2 regions of the Cohaesibacter sp. CAU 1516 genome follow, and region 1 is predicted to be linked to the other one. Evidence: riboswitches for the same ligand, from Rfam matches in the RefSeq annotation. Region 1 holds a riboswitch; the other holds the start of a gene.

Evidence for each region. A riboswitch is a leader RNA that binds a small molecule or an ion and turns the genes downstream of it on or off. The one in region 1 is predicted to bind thiamine pyrophosphate.
Region 2: another riboswitch for thiamine pyrophosphate. It lies ahead of thiB (thiamine ABC transporter substrate binding subunit); the one in region 1 lies ahead of thiM (hydroxyethylthiazole kinase).

Annotation. Positions count from the first base shown of each region.
Region 1 covers NZ_VANT01000003.1:404,281-415,508, reverse strand. Annotated here, with positions in the region: gene FDK21_RS11490 (endonuclease/exonuclease/phosphatase family protein) at 1-784, shown strand, start outside; TPP riboswitch at 945-1,038, shown strand; gene thiM (hydroxyethylthiazole kinase) at 1,095-1,883, shown strand; gene thiE (thiamine phosphate synthase) at 1,886-2,500, shown strand; gene thiD (bifunctional hydroxymethylpyrimidine kinase/phosphomethylpyrimidine kinase) at 2,500-3,309, shown strand; gene FDK21_RS11470 (ABC transporter substrate-binding protein) at 3,314-4,264, shown strand; gene FDK21_RS11465 (ATP-binding cassette domain-containing protein) at 4,261-4,965, shown strand; gene FDK21_RS11460 (ABC transporter permease) at 4,962-5,693, shown strand; gene FDK21_RS11455 (VIT1/CCC1 transporter family protein) at 5,706-6,434, opposite strand; gene FDK21_RS11450 (thioredoxin family protein) at 6,616-7,164, opposite strand; gene FDK21_RS11445 (hydrogen peroxide-inducible genes activator) at 7,212-8,174, opposite strand; gene katG (catalase/peroxidase HPI) at 8,335-10,512, shown strand; gene FDK21_RS11435 (sodium ion-translocating decarboxylase subunit beta) at 10,663-11,228, opposite strand, start outside.
Region 2 covers NZ_VANT01000001.1:682,906-694,133, reverse strand. Annotated here, with positions in the region: gene FDK21_RS03185 (DUF6653 family protein) at 117-626, shown strand; gene FDK21_RS03180 (hypothetical protein) at 649-1,038, shown strand; tRNA gene FDK21_RS03175 (tRNA-Met) at 1,017-1,093, opposite strand; tRNA gene FDK21_RS03170 (tRNA-Met) at 1,177-1,253, opposite strand; gene smpB (SsrA-binding protein SmpB) at 1,494-1,976, opposite strand; gene dapA (4-hydroxy-tetrahydrodipicolinate synthase) at 1,996-2,871, opposite strand; gene FDK21_RS03155 (lytic transglycosylase domain-containing protein) at 3,145-5,427, shown strand; gene FDK21_RS03150 (alpha/beta hydrolase) at 5,557-6,696, shown strand; TPP riboswitch at 6,750-6,871, shown strand; gene thiB (thiamine ABC transporter substrate binding subunit) at 7,024-8,034, shown strand; gene FDK21_RS03140 (thiamine/thiamine pyrophosphate ABC transporter permease ThiP) at 8,006-9,718, shown strand; gene thiQ (thiamine ABC transporter ATP-binding protein) at 9,705-10,400, shown strand; gene FDK21_RS03130 (dipeptide ABC transporter ATP-binding protein) at 10,479-11,228, opposite strand, start outside.

The DNA.
Region 1 (11,228 bases):
CAGCGCCGCCCATCTGGCCAACCATGCTCCAAGTGTGGTGCTGCTAAGCGAAATGGACAAGGGCATGGCCCGGACGTCGCAAGCCAACACCACCGCCGACATGGCCAAGGCCTTGGGCATGCATTATGCCTATGGGGTGGAATTTTTCGAAATGGATCTCGGCGGTCCGACCGAGCGGGTCTTCTGTTCCGATAGCTTCAATGCCGACGGCTGGCATGGCAATGGCATTCTCTCTGCCGTGCCTTTTGAAAAGCTGGCTCTGTTCCGGCTGGACGAAAAAGGCCATTGGTTCTCACTTGATGCCAATCCGGGGGCCGATCCGGATCAGCCGCGTGTTGGCGGACGGATGGCGGTCGCCGCCATTCTGCCAACCGAGCAGGGCGCGATCTGCGTTGTCTCCACCCACTTGGAAAGCAACGCGGATGCCGCCCATCGCCACAGTCAATTTGCCGATCTGCTCGACCGGATCGAGGCTTTTGCGCCGGGTCTGCCGGTGCTGATTGGCGGTGACCTCAACACCGGCAATCACATCCCGCCAGACTATGACTGGCGCGTCGAAACCCTGTTCGATCTCGCTCGTGAGCGCGGCTATCATTGGGACCTGACGGCGGATGGCGTCACCACCCGCAACAGCCTGATCACCCCCCATGACACCCGCCAAATGAAGCTGGACTGGTTCTGTGCCCGTGGCTTTGGTGGGGAAGCCCTGCCTTTGTTGCCCTCTGTCGATGGGCAAGGACCGCTGTCCGACCATGAATGCATCCTCTGCACGGTGACCCTCTGAGCCTTTCTTGTGGTGATGCACAGAAATCGATCCCTCTGACAAAACCCACCAGACCGCACCAGACAGGCGATCGGGCGGGTTTTTTGTATCTTGTCACCGGGCAAAGTGAGAAAAATCTGTCGATGGCTCTGGAAATTGGCCACCAAACGCGCTTATCTAGGGGATGTGACAGGGGCGCCCGACATCGGGCTGAGATAGCACCCTTTGAACCTGAACCAGTTAATACTGGCGGAGGGAGTCGCGGTTTCGGTCCCCGGTCATAATGGGGGCAGGCCCGAAGACATTCCATCCGCCTCAGAAGGAGTTTGGAATGACCGACTGGGGCCATTATCTATCGACCATGCGCACCAATGCGCCACTCGTCCAGAACATAGCCAACTATGTGTCCATGAATGTCATGGCCAATGTATTGTTGGCCGCTGGCTGCTCGCCAGCCATGGTTCATGCCGAGGAAGAAGCTGCTGAATTTGCCAGCTTCACCTCAGCCCTCACCATCAATATCGGCACCCTGTCTCGCGATTGGGTCAAGTCGATGGAGAGCGCCGCCAAGGCTGCTGATGCGGCTGGCACCCCTTGGGTGCTCGACCCGGTTGCTGCCGGGGCCACCGCCTTCCGCCGCGAGACGGCAGAGAAACTGCTCGCCTGCAATCCATCCATCATTCGCGGCAATGCCTCTGAAATCATGGCGCTTGGCGGCATGGTCGCCAAAGGCAAAGGGGCTGATGCCGCAGACAGCGTTGACGCCGCCAAGGATGCCGCCATCGCGCTTGCCAAAAATTCTGGCGCTATTGTCGCTGTGACCGGTGAGGTGGATTATATCACCGACGGCGACAAAGCCTACAGCATCGCCAATGGCCATGCCCTGATGCCGCTGGTCACAGCCCTTGGCTGTTCGCTGACCGGTGTGGTTGCTGCTTTTGCCGTCGGGCAAGACCGATTGGAAGCCACCACGGCGGCCATCGCATTTTACGGCTTGGCGGGCGAACGCGCCGCTCAAAAAGCCACCGCGCCCGGCAGCTTTGCGGTCGCCTTCATTGATGCCCTTCATGAGATCACGCCAGCCGACCTTGCCGCCGGGGCACAGATCGAGGAGGCCTGATCATGGATCTGTCCATCTATTTCGTCACCCCACATGACCCGGATGCAAAGCTGGTCGAAGCTGCCCTGCAAGGCGGTGCCAGCATCATCCAGCTGCGCGACAAGGTTGCGTCCGATGAAGACCTGATCGCCCGCGCCAAGACATTGGTGGCCCTGGCCGAACGCCACAATGTCCCCTTGATCATCAATGACCGCATCGAGGTGGCCTTGGCCTGCGGCGCGGCGGGGCTGCATATGGGCCAGTCCGATGGTGACCCAAAGGCCATGCGCGCCAAGCTCGGCCCCGACAAGATTCTCGGCCTTTCTGTCGAGAATGAAGTGCAAATGGCGGTCGCAGTGGCTTTGCCGGAGGGCACCCTTGACTATGTCGGCATCGGTCCGGTGCGGGCCACCCCGTCCAAAATCGATCATGCACCGCCCATCGGCTTTGAGCGGCTGGCGGATATCGTTGCGGCTGCCCCGGTCCCAAGCGTTGCGATTGGCGGCGTCAAGGCAGCCGATATCCCGGCGGTCAAGGCGGCAGGCTGCGCAGGGCTTGCCATCGTCTCGGCGATTTCTGACGCCGATGACCCGAAGGCGGCAACCGAAACACTGGTCGCCCAATGGAGGCAGGCCTAATGGCGGCATCCCGAACCCCGAATATCCTGTCGATTGCCGGGTCTGACCCGTCGGGTGGGGCGGGCATTCAGGCTGATCTCAAGTCGATTTCGGCCAATGGCGGCTATGCCATGGCCGTCATCACCGCGCTGACCGCTCAGAGCACCAAAGGGGTGAGCGGTGTTCTGACCATCGAGCCGGATTTCGTCACCGCCCAGATCGCAGCGATCCTTGATGACATCCGGGTTGATGCCATCAAGATCGGCATGTTGGGCAGCTCCGAGATCATCGAAGCGGTGGCCGACGCGCTCAAACCCTGTGACGCGCCGATGGTGCTCGACACGGTGATGGTCGCCAAGGGCGGTGACCGCCTGCTTCGGGCCGATGCGGTGGACGCCATGCGCACCATCCTGTTGCCCCGCGCCACGATGATCACCCCCAACCTGCCTGAAGCCGCCGACCTGCTCGGAGTGGACGAAGCGAGGGATGAGGCCGAAATGGAACAGCAGGCCCGCGCCTTGCTGGCCTTGGGTCCTGAGCAAGTGTTGCTCAAAGGCGGTCATCTGGCTGATGAGACCAGCCCGGATCTGTATCTCACCAAGGATCAGACCGTCTGGCTGCCGTCACGCCGCATCGATACCAAAAACACCCACGGCACCGGCTGCACCCTGTCGTCGGCGCTCGCCACCCATCTGGCGCTCACTGGCGATGGCCTTACAGCCGCAAAAGCCGCCAAGGCCTTCATCTTTGAGGCGATTGCTGCCGCCGATGCCCTGTCTGTTGGTCATGGTCACGGCCCGACCGACCATTTCTTTGCCCTAAGGACGTAATGTCATGAAATCTCTTCTCGCTGCTCTGATATTGTCGGCTTCTGCTGCCGCAGGTACGACCGCCACCGCTGCCGAAACCAAATTCTCTGTGATGCTCGACTGGTTCATCAATCCCGACCATGGCCCGATCATCATCGCCAAACAACGCGGCTATTTCAAAGAAGCGGGCCTTGATGTTGAGATCATCGCGCCCGCCGACCCCAGCGATCCGCCGAAAATGGCCGCTGCTGGCAAGGTCGATCTGGCGGTGTCCTATCAGCCACAGCTTTATTTGCAGCATAAAGAAGGCCTGCCGGTGGTCCGCGTTGGCACGCTTGTCAGCTCGCCGCTTTATTGCGTCATGGTTGATGCTGAAGGGCCGATCAAAAGCCTCGCCGACCTGAAAGGCAAGCGCGTCGGGTTCTCGGTGCCCGGCATTGAAGAAGCATTGCTGCACTGCATGCTACGCAGCAATGGGGTCGAACCATCCGAGGTCGAGCAGATCAATGTCAATTTTGCTTTGACCGCCGCCTTGGCTGCTGGCCGGGTGGATGCCACCTCCGGGGCGTTCCGCAATTTCGAACTGCATCAAATGGAAGCCGTTGATCGCAAAGGCAAATGCTTCCTGCCAGAAGAACATGGCGTGCCAAGCTATGAAGAGCTGATCTATGAAGCGAGCGCCGAGCGCACCGACTTTGTGGACGTGAAAAAATTCCTAAGTGCAACAGCCCGTGCCACCAAGGACATCCTTGCCGACCCGGAAGGGACGTGGAATGAGTTCAAATCCTATGGTGCGGAACTCGACGACAAGCTCAATCATGCGGCCTGGTTTGACACCTATCCGAAATTCGCGACCGACCCGATCAGCCTCGATGTTGCGGGTTACAGGGCCTTCGGTGCCTATCTCAAGGAGGTTGGCATGATTGATGAAGTGCCCGCAATTGAGACCATCGCCCGCGATCTGGGGACGCAATGACCGCATCTGTGCGGATAGAGGTGACCGGGCACTTGATGCTTGACGGAGAAAGGCTCATTGAGCCTTTCTCTCTGACCCCTCCCATGGGGTGGACCTGTTTGCTCGGCCCGTCCGGGGCGGGCAAATCCACTTTGCTGCGGCTGTTTGCCGGGCTGGATATTTCGGCCCGGTTTGAAGGCACCCTCAGTGTGCCCCACCGCGTCGGCTGGATGGCGCAGGCCGATCTGATGCAACCGCGCCTCTCGATCCTGAATAATGTCATGCTGGTCGAGCAGTTGGCCGGGCGCAAGCCTGACCGGCAAAAGGCCCGGCATTTATTGTCTGAAGTGGGGCTCGCCGATATGGGTGACCGCATGCCTGACAGCTTGTCCGGTGGTCAGCGTCAGAGGGTGGCATTGGCCCGCACCTTGATGAGCGACGCGGATCTGATCCTGCTCGACGAACCTTTCTCGGCCCTTGATGCAGCCACCCGCGCAGCGATGCAGGAACTGGCCCACGCGCAATTTGCCGGGCGCCGGGTGCTGTTGGTCACCCATGATCCGTTCGAGGCTCTGCGGCTGGGCGACCAGATCTGGCTTTTGGCCAATCACCAGCTTCAGCCTGTGCCACCCTTGCGGGGCACGCGCCCCCACTCCCTTGATCATATGCCGCTCGCCATGGCGGCAGCAGACCTGATCCGACGCATCCGGAGGAGCGCATGAAAAAGCTCATTTTGCCTTTCGCCTTGCTGCTCCTCTGGCAGGCCATACCATGGCTCGAGCTGGTGCCGCGTTTCATTCTGCCCGGCCCGATTGCAGTGGCTGAAGCTATATGGTCCAACCGCGCCTTGCTCGGCGAGCATTTGCTGGTCACGCTGGGGGAAGTTGCCGCAGGCTTTGTTATTGGCGCGGCGCTCGGCGTGGCCTTTGCGGTGGCCATGATGCTGTCGCCAGTCGCAAGGCTCAACCTGCGACCGATCCTCAATGCGTCTCAGGCCATTCCGGTTTTTGTCCTCGCCCCCATCCTCACCCTGTGGTTCGGCTATGGTATGGAGCCGAAAGTCGTCATGACGATCCTGCTGGTCTTCTTTCCGATCATGTCGGGACTGCTCGATGGTATGATCTCGACCCCTGCTGCCACGCTGGACCTCGCCCACATCGCGCGGGCCAGTCCCGTCCGAACGCTGTTCTGGCTGCGCTTGCCGCACGCCCTGCCGCATCTGGCCGCCAGCATTCGCATTGCCATCACCTATGCACCGACCGGGGCGGTGATTGGCGAATGGATCGGCGCGTCAAAGGGCCTTGGCTATTTGATGTTGATGGCCAATGCCCGCACCCGGATCGAGTTGATGTTTGCCGCTTTGGTGCTGATTGTCGCCATGACCCTCAGTCTGCACAAGGGCGCAGACTGGCTGTTGAAGCGATATCTCGATCCCACCCGTCCCCAATAGGGATTGCCAAACCTAGCCGACCAGCGCCCCGACGATGAAGGCCACCAGCGCACAAGCTGTGCCCACCAAAACCGTCTCGCCTACGCAGCGCAGCAGCCCTTCGCGGGTTGACCACCAGCGCATCAGTCCCAAGGCCACCAGTGCACCGAAGGTCGCGACAACCGACAGAAGGAAGGTTGTGTCGGTGGCATCCATCAGGAAATAGGGCACCAACGGCGCCGAGCCAAACAGCACAAAGGCAAGGAAGGTCACCAGCCCGTCGAGCGCTGGAGACACCTGCCGCATATCGTGCATTTCCAACTCGTAGCTCATCATCAGGTCGGCGACCAGTTCGGGACACTTGATCAGCTTGTCCGCAACCTCGTGCGCTGCCTTTTGCTCCATGCCGCGTTCGGTCATCATCTGCACCAACTCGGCTTGTTCGTGAGCCGGATTGGTTTCCAGCTCGTGATAGACGAATTTGCGCTGGCTGAGATAGATGTCCTTTTGTGACCGGGTGGAGAGAAACTCCCCAAGCCCCATGGAAACGGCATCGGCAAACAGGTTGGCAAGGCCAAAGACCAGAACGGCAATGGCCCCGATCTGGGCCGTGCCTTCGGCCTGTGCGCCCGCAAACCCGGCGACAATGGCAAAGGTGGTGACAATGCCATCATTGCCGCCATAGACGATCTGCTTCAGAAAGTCCTGCACCTGCCCCAGATTGTGCACCTCGCGGCGGTGCTGTTCCCAATCGATCTTCATACTGAGGTCCTCGAAAAGCCCGTGGTTGAGAACAGTCTAACCGCCCCGCAAGGCGCTGACATTGATCCAGCGCCAAAGGGCCGACTTGCCGTTCGGTCCTTGGCTTTGGCTTAGCAAAAATTGCATGGGCAATTGAATGAGGTGGATTGCCTCACGCAGAAAGGAATAGGCTGCAGGACACTTAACCTTCGCGCCACTTGATCGAGCAGCCCATGCTGGGCGACTGGTCTTGTGGCCCTTGTCCGGTCTTGGCAATGGCCAGCATGGCATTGACCAGCTCCGGTGTGCGCCCTGCCGCATCCTCCATGCGCGCATCGTCCAGACGGCCGCGATATTGCAGCTTGCCGTCTGCATTCAAGCCGAAAAAGTCCGGTGTGCAAAGCGCACCATAGGCACGACCCACGGATTGATCCTCATCGATCAAATAGGGGAAGGGGAAATCATGCTTGGCGGCAAATTCGATCATCTTGCCCGGTGCATCGTCAGGATAGTTGGCATAATCATTGGACATCACCGCAAGCACGCCAATGCCATTGTCCTGCAGAACTCGGGCATCAGCCGCCAGCCGGTCGGCGATGGCCTTGACATAGGGGCAGTGATTGCAAATGAACGCGATCAACAGTCCCTTATCGACATAATCCTGCATCCGGTGCGCCTTGCCATGGGCATCTTTCAGTGTGAAATCCGGTGCGTCCCAGCCAAAATCGCAAAGAGGGGTATCCAGCAACATGATCTTGTCTCCTTCTTGTCGCCTGTCCCGGCGGGGCAATCCCGTGGTCAGACAAAACGGCTGGGGGGATAAGCCGCATCAGCGTCGCTGACAAGGGAAGGGTCACCCGGCAAGGCAGGCTTGTTCAGTCCGATCTCCCTGACAATGTCGGCGATCTGCATCAATTGTTCAAGCAAAGGATTGGTCTTGCGCCAAACCATCCCGACGGTCCGCATGGGCCGTGGGTCCGGCAGATGCGCAATCGAAACCGCTGCCGAGCGCACTTCGACGCCGACCGCCATTTCCGGGATCAGAGTGACGCCGATTCCGGCCCCGACCATTTGCACCAATGTGCTCAGTGAGCTGCCTTCCATCAGATTGCGTGGTAACACCGCATTGCTTGAACAATAGGAAATCGCCTGATCACGGAAACAATGGCCTTCCTCGAGCAACAGCAACTGCATTTTCCTCAATCCGTCCGGTTTCGGCACCGGTTTTTCCACATCGGCGGCTGAGCGCAACAGCACGAACTCCTCGTCAAACAAAGCTTCCTCATGCAAGGAGCTTTCCGACAAAGGCAGCGCCAAAATGGCGGCATCCAACCGCGCTTCGAGCAAATCCTGCACCAGAACAGGTGTTTTCGCCTCCCTTGGCCGCAATTCAAGGCCGGGCAGGCGTACGCTCAGCGTCTTGATGATGTCTGACAGCAAGTAAGGGGCGATGGTTGGAATGATGCCAAAGCGGAATTGTCCCGAATAGGGACCGCGGGCGGCGCGGGCGAGATCTTCCAACTCCCCCACCGAGCGCAATATCGCTTGCGCCCGCTCCGCAAATTCCACGCCGAGCCCGGTCAGATGGATCTGTCGCGATCCACGCTCCACCAAAGGCACGCCCATCAACTGCTCGAGCTCACGGATCTGCACCGACAGGGCCGGCTGGGAAATGGCGCAGTCTTCCGCGGCCCGACCAAAATGACCGTGTCGGGCCAGAGCATCGAAATAACGCAGATGTTTCATGGAGATCCTGTTCATAAGAAAATCTTATCAGCCAATTCAGAAAATGCAATTTTAAATTATCACATTCCCTTGCTAGTGTGGATGCAATCAAAACGAGATCTGCGCGCGCATTACGCGCAGGCGACCAACAGACCAGCTGCGACATGCACCAAGTAAGCTTGTAACGGAGGACCCGATGGATCAGAATAAAACCAACACAACCGGCAAATGCCCGGTCATGCACGGAAGCAACACGGAAACCAGCAAGTCAGCGACGAGCTGGTGGCCCAATGCCCTCAACCTCGATATCCTGCATCAGCATGACACCAAGACCAATCCGATGGATGACGGCTTCGATTATCGCGCAGAAGTCAAGTCTCTGGACGCGGCAGCCGTCAAGGCCGACCTCACCGCTCTGATGACGGACAGTCAGGACTGGTGGCCTGCGGACTGGGGCCATTATGGCGGCCTGATGATTCGTATGGCCTGGCACTCTGCCGGTACCTATCGTCTGGCCGATGGGCGCGGCGGCGGCAGCACAGGCAACCAGCGCTTTGCGCCTCTCAACTCCTGGCCGGACAATGTCAACCTCGACAAGGCCCGTCGCCTGCTCTGGCCGATCAAGAAAAAATACGGCAACAAACTGAGCTGGGCCGACCTGTTGATTCTGGCTGGCAACGTGGCTTATGAATCGATGGGGCTGAAGACCTTTGGCTTTGCTTTTGGTCGCGAAGATATCTGGCATCCGGAACAGGACATCTATTGGGGTGCCGAGAAAGAATGGCTGGCACCAAGTGACGAGCGTTATGGCGATTTGGCCAAGCCGGACACCATGACCAATCCGCTCGCAGCCGTACAGATGGGCCTGATTTACGTGAACCCGGAAGGGGTGAACGGCAATCCTGATCCGCTTGAAACCGCCAAGCATGTTCGCGAGACCTTTGCCCGCATGGCAATGGATGACGAGGAAACCGTCGCCCTGACTGCCGGTGGCCATACGGTTGGCAAATGCCATGGCAATGGCGATGCCGACTTGCTCGGCCCGGACCCCGAAGCCGCAGATGTCGACGCGCAAGGCCTCGGCTGGCACAATCCTAATGGCTCCGGCCACGGCCGCCAGACCGTCTCGAGCGGCATTGAAGGGGCATGGACCACCAACCCGACCCAGTGGGACAATGGCTATTTCTACCTGCTCTTCACCTATGATTGGGAACTGAAGAAAAGCCCGGCCGGTGCCAACCAGTGGGAGCCGATCAACATCAAGGAAGAAGACAAGCCTGTTGATGTGGAAGATCCCTCGATTCGCTACAATCCAATCATGACCGACGCCGATATGGCGATGATCAAGGATCCGGCTTATCGTGAAATTTCCGAACGCTTCTACAAGGATCCGGACTATTTCTCCGAAGTCTTCGCCCGCGCTTGGTTCAAGCTGACCCACCGCGATATGGGACCAAAAGTCCGTTATATCGGCCCGGAAGCGCCTCAGGAAGATCTGATCTGGCAGGATCCGATCCCGGCAGGCAGCACCGCCTATGATGTTGAAGCCGCAAAGGCGAAAATCGCCGCCTCCGGTCTCAGTGTCACTGACATGGTGTCCACCGCCTGGGATAGTGCTCGCACCTATCGTGGGTCCGACATGCGGGGCGGAGCCAATGGTGCCCGCATTCGTCTGGCACCACAAAAAGACTGGCAGGGCAATGAGCCGGACCGTCTGGCCCGCGTTCTCTCGGTGCTGGAGCCAATTGCCGCCGAAACCGGTGCCAGCGTTGCCGATATCATCGTGCTGGCCGGCAATGTCGGCATTGAGCAGGCGGCCAAGGCTGCAGGCCATGATGTAACCGTGCCATTCGCACCGGGGCGCGGCGACGCAACCGACGAGATGACCGATGCACCATCCTTCGATCCGCTCGAGCCGGTTGCCGACGGCTATCGCAACTGGCAGAAGGCCGATTATGTGGTCTCGTCTGAGGAACTGCTGCTTGATCGCACCCAATTGATGGGCCTGACCGCCAAGGAAATGACCGTACTGGTCGGTGGCATGCGTGTCATTGGCACCAACTATGGTGGCACCAAATATGGGGTCTTCACCGATCGTGAAGGGGCGCTGACGCCAGACTTCTTCGTCAACCTGACCGACATGGCCTACACGTGGAACCCGAAAGAGGGCAATCTCTACGAACTGCGTGACCGCAAGACTGGTGCGGTCAAATGGACTGCCACCCGTGTTGATCTGGTCTTTGGGTCCAACTCGATCCTCCGGTCCTATGCAGAAGTGTACGCGCAGGATGACAATGAGGCCAAGTTCGTCGCCGACTTCGTGGCAGCATGGACCAAGGTGATGAATGCCGATCGCTTCGATCTTGAAGCCTGATCATCCATCGGGCAGGCCTCAGGATCCGCCCGGGCGCTGGCTCCGCAATAAACAGCGCCCGGGTCTTATCCCGACATAAAAAAAGCCCGGACGGGGAACCGTCCGGGCTTCGTCTTTTGGGAAGTGGGGCACGCGGCCCCAAATCCGATCCTAGGTGAACCAAGCGATGAAGAAGCCGGCGCAAACAGCGGTGCCGATAACACCAGCTACGTTTGGACCCATCGCATGCATCAGCAGGAAGTTGCCTGGATCGTACTTCTGACCAACGACCTGGCTCACACGAGCAGCCATTGGCACAGCAGACACACCGGCCGAACCGATCAACGGGTTGATCTTGTCCTTGCTGAACTTGTTCATAACCTTCGCCATCAGAACACCACAGCCAGTTGCGATACCGAAAGCGACAACACCCAGAGCAAGAATGCCGATGGTCGAGCCGTTCAGGAAGGCTTCGCCGGTCATGGTGATACCGACAGAGGTGCCAAGGAAGATGGTCGTGATGTTGATGATCTCGTTCTGCGCAGCTTTGGTCAGACGTTCGGTAACCTGGCTTTCACGCAGGAAGTTGCCGAGCATCAGCATGCCGATCAGAGCAGCAGCCGCAGGAACCAGCAGGATAACAACAACGGTTACCATGCCTGCGAAGATCAGTTTCTCAAGACGGGAAACCGGACGCAGGGATTTCATGCGGATCATACGCTCTTCAGGCGTGGTCA
Region 2 (11,228 bases), on a different contig from region 1:
TTTGGGTACCAAACCGCCAGCCGAGAAGAATAGTCTTGAAAAGACACAATTTGATTGTAGCCAATTCGCTTACTTGGTTGCGGTTGAAAACCAGATTTTGGAGAAGGTAAGGCACAATGACACTCGAACGAAAAGTCGCGAATGTTTTTAGGCTTACAGATGAAAACTGGATGAAGCATTCCAACCCTTGGAGTGTCTGGACAAGATATTCTGTCCTCCCCATTATTGTATTGGCTTTTTGGAGTCGGGTCTGGATCGGTTGGTGGTGTTTGATCCCAGGGCTCGCATCCTTGTTTTGGATGTTTTTGAATCCCATCTTTTTTCCCAAACCAAAATCAACAAAGAACTGGGCCTCCAGATCGGTGCTGGGCGAAAGGGTTTATCTCAACAGGGACAGGATCGACATTCCGGAGATTCACAAAACTCCTCTTTACTCAATACTCAATACGATTTCTTCAATCGGTATGCTGATAGCAATCTGGTCGATCATCTACTATTCCATTTGGGGCGCAGTCCTTGGCGTCGCCTTGGCCTATCTGGGGAAAAGTTGGTACCTTGATCGAATGGTCTGGCTATATGAAATGATGAAGTCGGAAAGCGAAGAATACCAAAGTTGGGACTACTAGAACGCTCGCTCTGTTTTCCTTTGTGAACCTCACCCGCGAAAAGCGTAAGTCAACTGAGAACAAGAGAAAATTTGACTGCGCTATGTTGGCCAGCAACCGGGGCCACAAAACAAAGGCTGATGCCAGATACAACATCTCCAACCACGTCAATATAGTCTGCAATCCCAAACGCAAGGAAACACCCAAGGCCATATTGGCGCAGGGAGCACCAGAGCCTGAAGCATTCCGACCCGACATGGCCGAGCGCTATCGACAGGAAATCGATGGTTTGCTCAAGTCGCGCAATGGCGATATGGCAGGCAATCTGTCAGCTACAACAAATCGGGAGAAACCAGAGAGATTGAAGGATTTGCCGTCAGTCCTGCAAGAGCAACAAAAAACAGGACAAATTGGTTGCGGGGGCAGGATTTGAACCTGCGACCTTCAGGTTATGAGCCTGACGAGCTACCGGGCTGCTCCACCCCGCGCCAATGAAACACATCTGTGTTTCGCGCAATCCATGACAAACCGCCTGCCAGAAGGCAAGTCAAGAAACCGGAATTCTTGAAGTTGGTTGCGGGGGCAGGATTTGAACCTGCGACCTTCAGGTTATGAGCCTGACGAGCTACCGGGCTGCTCCACCCCGCGTCATGGAAGTGTCATCTTTATAGAGGCCTTCGCAGAATATGAAACCCCCAAATCCGGTTTTCCCCTTCTTTCCTCGAAGGGCTGGTTTGTTCTGCTTGCATAGCCTTTCAAAAGGTAAGAGAATCCGCGTCTTGCCTTTTCAGATGAAACCAAGGCGCATTCAGAACAGCAACTCGACAACGGTCAAGCGGACCAGACAAACCCAAAATCCGGGCCCCATTCCCGGATGGATGGCTGATCTTATCCCCGCTCACGCATCAAGCGGGCTTTGTCGCGCTGCCAGTCGCGCTTCTTGGCGTCCTGCCGCTTGTCATAGTCCTTCTTGCCCTTCGCCAGGGCTATCGCCAGCTTGGCAATACCCTTGTCATTGAAATAGAGCTTCAGCGGCACAATGGTCATCCCATCGCGCTGGACCCCTTGCAGCAATTTGGCGATTTCGCGTTTGTGCAACAGCAATTTGCGTGGACGGCGTGGTTCGTGGTTGAACCGATTGCCCTGATCATATTCGGGTATATTGGAATTGATCAGGACAATTTCACCATTTTCGTCTGACGCATAAGACTCGGCAATGTTGGCAACACCCAGCCGCAAGGACTTCACTTCCGTGCCCTTGAGCTGCAGCCCTGCCTCGATCACATCGCCGATCTCATAATTGTGTCGCGCTTTCCGATTCTCCGCGACAACACGGTTGTTCGGATCGCTTTTCTTCTTTTTCTGTGCCATGGCAACACAGATAAGCCCTTTAGATCAGACCTGCAACCTTCATTGCATCTTCAATCTCGGCTTTCACCTCTTCCTTGGCAGAGATCAGGGGCAGACGGATCTCATTTTCGATTTTCCCGAGCACCGACAGTGCATATTTGGCACCAGCCGGGCTTGGCTGGAGGAACATGGCGCGATGCAACGGGGACAAGAGGTCATGCAATTCCAGCGCGGTGGTCCAGTCCCCTTCCAGACAAGCCTCCTGGAATCGGCTGCACAGGCGCGGAGCCACGTTTGACGAGACCGAAATACAGCCCACACCACCCTGCGCGTTGTAACCAAGTGCGGTTGGATCCTCACCGGAAAGCTGGATGAAGTCCGGCCCCATCGCCAAACGCTGACGGGTGACGCGGGTAAGGTCTGCGGTTGCATCCTTGACACCAACGATATTCTCGCAATCCTCAAACAATCGCGCCATGGTCTCGACGCTCATGTCGATTACGGAGCGAGGCGGGATGTTATACATGATGATCGGCAAGGAAATCGCATCAGCAACTGCCTTGAAATGCAGATAGAGGCCATCCTGACAAGGCTTGTTATAATAAGGCGTTACCAACAGAACCCCATCGGCACCGGCTTTCTCGGCATGTTTGGCAAGATCGATCGCTTCCGTGGTCGAGTTAGAGCCCGCACCCGCAATCACGGGCACACGCCCATTTGCGACCTTGACGCAGGTTTCGACAACTTTCTTGTGCTCATCATGGCTAAGCGTTGGGGATTCTCCGGTGGTGCCCACCGGCACAAGACCATGCGTACCTTCAGTGATTTGCCAGTCGACAAAAGACTCAAAGGCCTTGTAGTCCACAGCGCCGTCACGAAAAGGGGTGATAAGAGCGGTGCAAGATCCTTTGAACATGCTGCGTTTCCTCTTTTTTGGTGGTCTGAATATTATTTTCAGCGCACCTTTTGTCATTTTAACTAAAAAATCCGGCAAATTGCCGAATTAACCGCCGTTTCCGGCAATTTGCCGTAAGCTTGGGCGCATAACACCACGATTTGGCCTGTCATGCAACAAAATCGAATCTGTCATCCCCGAAGGGATTTATTCATCATAATTTTGCAAGATTGATGTCCCAAAGAAAGATAAACCGATAAATATGAAAATTTTCAAGCAGGTATGCTCTCATCTATGCACAGAATTGCGCTAACGGCCTTAACACTGATCGCCCTGTCAGCCCAAAGCCTCGCCCAAAGTGCAGGTATCGCCCCGCCTTTGCCGCAGCCAAAGCCGGATGCAGCGCCAGTCGCGGCCCCTGTCGCGGCCCCCGTGCCGCCCCCTGTGCCGGCTCCACCTGCGGCTGGGTCGATCACCCCTGCTCCGGTCAATCTGACCCGTCAGACCGTCGAGCATCTGATCGACACCCATGGCATAGACAACGGCCAGCATCCCGAGAGCCTGTCGGTCCTGCCCAAGACCAAACCGGGTCTCACTCCGATTGCTGCCGCATCCCAGCCAGCAGCAACCAGCCAACCAGTCAAAGCGGCCTTGCCGAAGGTGGAACGCCATCGCACAGACATTGCCGCACAACGAGGCTCGCTTGAACAGGCCCTTGATGCGCTGTCGAAACGCAAGCCCAAGGTGGCTCTGGCGATTCACAAAGGCATGAAGCCTTCGCTTGACCGGGCAATCCTGACCTACATCCTGACCGTCGGCGCCTATCGCGATTTTCCTGCCTATGAGATCAAGTCCTTTTATGACCGCAAAACCAACTGGCCCAGTCGCAGCCTGACGGTGCGCAGGATCGAGGAAGCGCTCGCCCGCGAAACTCCGCCCGGCCCGGCCCTGTCTCGTGCCTTTGGCAACCAGATCCCGAAATCCACCAGTGCAGCCATTGAGGTGGCCATCGCCCATGCCCGTTCTGGCAAAGCCAAACAGGCGGCAAGGATCATTCGTCCAATCTGGCGCGGCGAAGGTTTGTCCGCCAAGCTTGAAAGCCGCATCCTGTCGAACCTACGCTCCGTGCTGGGCCGCGATGACCACTTCCACCGTGCCAGCTATTTGCTCTATCGCGAACGCGCCAATGGGGCAATCCGGATGAAAAAGCTGCTGACCAACGGCCAAAAACGTCTGGTCGACGCACGCGTGGCGGTCATCCGCAAAAAACGCAATGCCAGCAGCAAGTTAAGCGCGGTGCCGCGTTCGCTCCGCGCCGATCCGGGCTACATCTTTTCTTACATCCAGCATCTGCGCCGCAGCGGCAAGGTCACCAAAGCTGCCGATATGCTGATCAAGGCCCCGCGTGACCCCAAGAAGCTAATCAATCATCGTGAATGGTGGATTGAACGTCGTCTCCTGTCGCGCATCATGCTCAACAAGGGCGATGCCCGCCGTGCCTACAAGATTGCAGCCCGCCACACGGCCCAGTCTGGCAAGGATATCTCCGAGGCGGAGTTTCATGCGGGCTTCTTTGCTCTGCGTTATCTCAAGGACCACAAGACCGCAGCGGTGCATTTTGAAAAGAGCTGGAAACAGGCGAGCCGAGACCGGGACAAATCCCGCGGCCTCTATTGGCAGGGCCGCGCATGGGAAGCCGCTGGCAACCGGCAGGTAGCAGAGAAATTCTACAAAGCGGCCGCCAGTCCGGTTTATTATTATGGCCAGCTGGCGCTCGAAGAGCTTGGCCAGACACGGTTGCGCCTGTCCCATCCACCAGCCGCTAGCGCCGAGGTCAAGGCACGATTTGACCGGCGCGAACTGGTCAAAGCCATCAAGCGCCTGAAGGCAGTGGGTCACGGCAAACGCTCCGGTCCGCTCTTCCGCCATCTGGCCCGCGCCCTCGATGATCCGTCCGAAATCGCGCTCGCGCACCGTCTGGCCCAGAACTATGGCCTGCATCAATATGCCGTCCAGATCGGCAAGATTGCCCTTAGTCGTAACATGCCCGCCCACAAGATGGCCTTCCCGCTCAATGTTATTCCACGCTCGGCCAAGACCAATGGCGTCGACAAGGCCCTGATTTATGCCCTGACCAAGCAGGAAAGCGTCTTCAACATTCAGGCCGTCAGCCATGCCAACGCGCGCGGTTTGATGCAGATGCTGCCCGCCACAGCCAAAAGCACCGCACGAAAAGTCGGAGTGCGCTATTCTCGCGCCAAGCTGACAAGCGACCCCAAATATGCCGTGCGGCTGGGCAGCCATTTCCTCAAGGAGAATCTCGACCGCTTTGGCGGCTCCTACATCCTCACTTTCGCGGCCTACAATGCGGGCCCAGGCCGTCCACCCCAGTGGATCGAACGCTTTGGCGATCCGCGCACCAACCGGGTCAGCGCCATCGATTGGGTGGAACGAATTCCCTTCACCGAAACGCGGGACTATGTCATGAAGCTGATGGAGAATTTGCAGGTTTACGAGGCGCGAATCCATGATCGCCCGCTGGACATTTCCAAAGACCTGAAACGCGGCCAGCCATAGCGCGCAACGCGCGACACTGCTGCGGCCTCTGAGACTTTCTATCTCTTGGCAGCAGGCATGAGACAGGGTAAGACGAAAAGAGAGGCAGGTTGTTGTCATGACCTGCCTCCTTTTATGGGAGTGACAAGGATGAGCGACCCAATGCAGCCGATTGTAAGACGGTTTGAAATCACCGCTGGTGACGGACTGATCCTGCGAGGCGAAGTCTTTGGCGATCGCTTGTGGACGGGCACACCGGTCATTTGCCTGCCGGGCCTCACCCGCAACAGCCGGGACTTTCACCCCCTTGCGGAGCGTCTTGCCAGCGACCCGGACAATCCCCGCTTCGTGATGATCCTCAACAGCCGCGGACGTGGTCCGTCGGACTATGACAAGAATCCGGAGAATTACAACATTGTGGTCGAGGCCAATGACGCCCTTCATGCGCTGGCCGCAGCCGGACTGCATGAGGCCGTTTTCATCGGCACCTCGCGTGGCGGCCTTCTCACCATGGCCATTGCGGCCTTGCGCCCCACAGCCATTGCAGCAGCGGTGATGAATGATATCGGCCCGGTGATTGACGTCACGGGTCTGGCTCGCATCAAGACCTACCTCAATCGCGCCAAGCCGGTGGAGGACTGGGACGATGCAATCTCGTTCGTCAAGATTGCCAATTCCGGTCAGTTCGAAGCCCTGAGCGAAGAAAACTGGCAGCAAATGGCCCAAATGACTTTCCGCGATGACAATGGCAAGCCAGCCAGAGACTATGATATCGCCATTGCCAAGGCCATGAATGACGTTGATCTTTCAATTCCCTTGCCAGACGCCTGGCCACAATTCCTCGCCATGTCCCACGCGCCGGTTCTGGTGCTGCGCGGCGCGCATTCCGACATTCTGAAAGCTGAAACAGTCCGCCAGATGGTGGCCCGCCATCCCGATTGTCAGGCTCACGAAGTGCCGGGACAGGGGCACGCTCCGCTCTTCGTCAAAGACGAGCTCAACGATTTGGTTGCCACCTTCCTCGCCGAGGTGGACACAAAGCGCGCCGAGCGCACCCCATGTGCCAACCCGGCCTTCCAGACCGAAACCGAAATCACCTATCTCGAACATCCCAATCAGCCCGATGAGGACAAGATTCCCGAGGCCACGCCGGAAGAGACCCCGCCCCCAAGGGAGCTGACCGAGGAGGACATTCGCCGCGCCAAAGAGCAGAAACTACAGGATGTGCTCGACATTGCCAGCGAAATGGCAGCCATGGTCGAAGAAGAGAAATCCGCCTCCCACCGATAGCGGGAAATCGCACTTTGCTTGATTGTCTTCTCGACAATTTATCACTAGAATGCCGCACTGTCCCGGGGTGCTCGGATGTCTCAAAGTTGGACAATCCGAGCTGAGATGCACCATCGCGAACCCGTAGAACCTGATCCGGATCACACCGGCGTAGGAAGAGACGAAGCTTTTTCCAAAGCCTCCCTCCCCACGACCCAATCCGGTCAATCGCTTGGGCGTCTTGCCATCATCATCGTTGGCCGGGCGCCTCCCCCATTGTGACGGCCTGCGCGCTCGCGCAAATCCCTCACGCCCGTTGGAGACAACCCACCCGTTGGAGACAACCACATGAAGGCATTGACCCTTTCTCTCATCAGCGCCGCCCTCTTAGCGTCCACATCCTTTTCGGCAACCGCCGACGACAAGCCGACCCTCACCGTCTACGCCTATGATTCCTTTGTTGCCGAATGGGGCCCCGGCCCTGCCATCAAGAAAGGATTTGAAGAGACCTGCGGCTGCACGGTGACTTATGTCGCACCCGGGGATGCAACCGAGACCTTCAACCGCGTCCGCCTTGAAGGCAAGAACACCAAAGCCGACATTCTGGTTGGGCTGGACTCAAACCTTGTCGCCGATGCCGAGAAAAGCGGTTTGTTCGAGGCCCACGGCCTGACGACAGATCACCTCTCCCTGCCGATTGACTGGGATGCCTCCACCTATATGCCGTTTGACTGGGGCTATTTTGCCTTTGTCTATGACAGCAACAAAGTGGAAGACGCGCCCAAGAGCTTCGATGAGCTGCTGAATGCGCCCGAAGATCTCAAGATCCTCATTCAGGATCCACGCTCTTCCACCCCGGGTCTTGGATTGCTGCTCTGGATCAAGGATGTCTATGGCGACAAGGCCGGCGAAGTCTGGGCCAAGCTTGCCCCACGTATCGTCACCGTCACCAAGGGCTGGTCGGAGGCCTATGGCATGTTCCTTGAAGGGCAGGCCCAGATGGTGCTGAGCTATACCACGTCCCCGGCCTATCACATCTTGGCAGAAGAAAAGACCAACTATCACGCAGCAGCCTTTGCCGATGGTCACTATATGCAGGTTGAACTGGCCGCCATCACCAAAGCGAGCGCCCACAAGGACCTCGCCAAGAGCTTCCTTGCTTATCTGACTGGCCCGACCGCGCAAAAGGTCATTCCGACCACCAATTGGATGTATCCGGTGGCGCTTGACAAGGCCGAGTTGCCAGAAGCCTTTGGCACACTGGTCCAACCGGACAAAGCCCGCCTGATCGCACCCAAGGACGTCCCGTCGATCCGCCGCGAAGCACTGGATGAATGGCTCACGGCCCTCAGCCAATAATCTCTCCTTGATCTATGCATCGCCCGGACCACCGGGCGGTGCGTCCCACTGGAAAGGCAACAACGTGCAGCAGAAGGCGAAAAGCGGCATTTTCGGCTACGGCATCCCCGCCGCCTTTGCCTTTGCGTTCCCCATCGGGTTGGTCATTGCCAGCCTGATCGCCCTTTGGTCGGTCGCCAGTGACAGCCTGTCCGATGGCTCTCCGCTAACGGCTCTCATCGATCTTGCCTCGGAGCGCTATATTCGCCGCGCCATCTTCTTCACCCTGTTGCAAGCCACCCTTTCCGCCTTGCTCTCCACTTTGCTGGCCATCCCCTTGGCCCGTGCACTGGCCAGCCGTGATTTTCCAGGCAGAGGCGCGATCCTGTCCCTGTTCGGTGCCCCTTTCATTCTGCCGGTGATTGTCGCCATTCTCGGCCTGATCGCCATCTGGGGCCGCAATGGCCTGATGGCGAAAGCGTCCGCAGCGATCAGCCTGCCAGAGCTGCCTTTTTATGGCCTGTTCGGTATTCTGCTGGCGCATGTCTTTTTCAATCTGCCACTGGCAACCCGCATTCTGCTGCAAGGCTGGCTGACGATTCCGTCCGAGCATTGGCGTCTGGCCGCCCAATTGGGAATGAAGCACGCTCAGGTCGCTCGCCATATCGAGTGGCCGATGCTCCGCGAACGCCTGCCCGGCATATTCGCGCTCGTCTTTCTGCTCTGCGCCACCAGCTTCACGGTTGTGCTGGCGCTCGGTGGCGGCCCCAAGGCAACAACCATCGAGCTGGCCATCTATCAGGCCATCCGTTTTGAATTCGATCTTGAACGCGCCGCGATCCTTGCTTGCATTCAGATCCTGCTCTGCGCCGGATTAGCCTTGCTGTTCCGCACCATCACCAAAGACCATGACACGGGCCAAAGCCTTGGCGGTCTGATCAACCGACAAGACCGCACCAGCCCGCTTCTGCGTCTGCTCGATGGCATGGTGATTGCTCTGGCACTGGCCTTTCTGGCCTCCCCTTTGCTTGCAGCCTTTGGGCGCGGCGCGCTCAGCCTGATGGTGCATGGTGTGGATCTGGATGCCATATTGATGGCAAGCCTGCGCTCTGTTAGCGTTTCTCTGGGCGCTTGCACCATCATGCTGTTGATCAGCCTGCCGCTGGCGCAAATGTCGCTGCATCTCAAGGGCAAAGGACGGCGCATTGGCGAGCTGCCGGGCTTTGCCATCCTCGTTGCCCCACCCATTGCCTTGGGTGCCGGGCTGTTTGTCATGCTGCATCAACATATTTCGGTCGATGATCTGGCCCTGCCCCTCACCAGCCTGCTCAATGGCCTGCAAGCGGTCCCCTTCGCGCTCATAATCCTGTCTCCCGCCATGGCGCGGGTTGAGCGCGATTATGGCCGTCAGATCCTCCATCTCGGCATGGATCGCAGGGCCGCCATCCGGCTGGTTCATTGGCCACTCATGCGCCGGCCGTTGGGCCTCAGCCTTGGCATCGCCGCGGCCTTGTCGATGGGCGACCTCGGGGTCATCGCCCTGTTTGGCTCCCCTTCAGAGCCGACCTTGCCGCTTTATCTTTACCAGCAAATGGGCGCCTACCGCATGGATCAGGCCTATGGCTCCGGTCTGCTCTTGACCCTGTTTGCCTTTGCTGTCTTTCTCCTCTTTGACAAGGGACTTGGTGGCCGTGATCGAGATTAAAAAGCTACATATCGCGCTGGATGACTGGCAACTGACCGCAGATCTGTCGCTCGCACAGGGCCAGTTCTGCGCCCTGATCGGTCCGTCAGGTGCGGGCAAGAGCACCATCCTCAACGCCATTGCCGGCTTTTTGCCCATCGGGCCGGGACAGATCCGCATCAACGGGCAGGATCTTGCACCCCTGCCCCCTGCAGCACGCCCGGTCGCCATGTTGTTTCAGGAGCACAATCTCTTTGCCCATATGTCCATCGCAGACAATGTGGCCCTTGGCATCAATCCCTCGCTCAAACTGACGGTGGCTGAGCAAGGAGCCGTCGCCGAAGCACTCGATCAGGTCGGCCTCACGGACATGGGCAACCGCCTGCCCCGAGCCCTCTCCGGCGGCCAGCGCCAACGCGCCAGTCTCGCCCGCGCCATGCTGCGCAAAAAGGATGTTCTGCTACTTGACGAGCCCTTCGCGGCACTGGGACCAGCCCTGCGCAAGGAAATGCTGGCTTTGGTCGCGGATCTCTCCCGCCAGAATGGCCAGACCGTGATCATGGTCACCCACCATCCCGAAGACGCAAAAATCGCCTCCGACATCACCGCTTTGGTCGATGAAGGTCACATCGCCCAGTGCGGCCGGACCGATGCCGTCTTTGCGTCCCCTTGCGAGGCACTCAAGCGCTATCTTGGCCTATGAAATCCTGCAACAAGGCAAAGAAAAACCCGCCAGAGGATCAATCGGGCGGGTTTTTCTATTCTGACCAATACGCTCAGATCAGGCTCTGGCCTGTTTCTGAACGCGAGCACGGATATTCTCGATGCTGGTCTGCGGGGTCGCAGCCAGCAAGGTCTTGGTATAGTCATGCTGCGGGTCATTGAAGACCTGATCCCGCGTACCATGTTCGACAATCTCGCCGAAATACATCACCATCACCCGGTCAGCCAGATATTTGACCACCGATAGATCATGCGAGATGAACAGATAGGAGAGCTTGAACTCGTCCTGCAAATCCTTCAACAGGTTGAGGATCTGCGCCTGAATAGACAGATCAAGCGCTGATACCGGCTCATCAAGCACCAGAATTTTCGGGTTCAGCATCAAGGCACGGCCAATGGCGATGCGCTGGCGCTGACCACCGGAAAACATGTGCGGATAGCGACCGAAATGCTCTGGCTGCAGACCAACTTTGATCAGCATAGCCATGGCTTTTTCGCGTCGTTCATCCGCCGACATTTCCGGATGGTTGATCAGCAGCGGCTCTTCCAGAACGGCTCCGACTTTCTGGCGCGGATTGAGCGAGCCATAGGGATTCTGGAATACGATCTGAATGGTCCGGCGCATGTCTGCCGTGACCCGCTTATTCTCGATATTATACGACTTGCCCTGAATATTGAGTTCACCGGAAGTCTGGACATCGATCAGGGTCAGGATACGGGCCAGAGTCGACTTGCCGCAGCCCGATTCCCCGACCAGCGCCAGAGTTTCGCCTTCAAACAGGTCAAAGTCGATGCCCTTCAGCGCTTG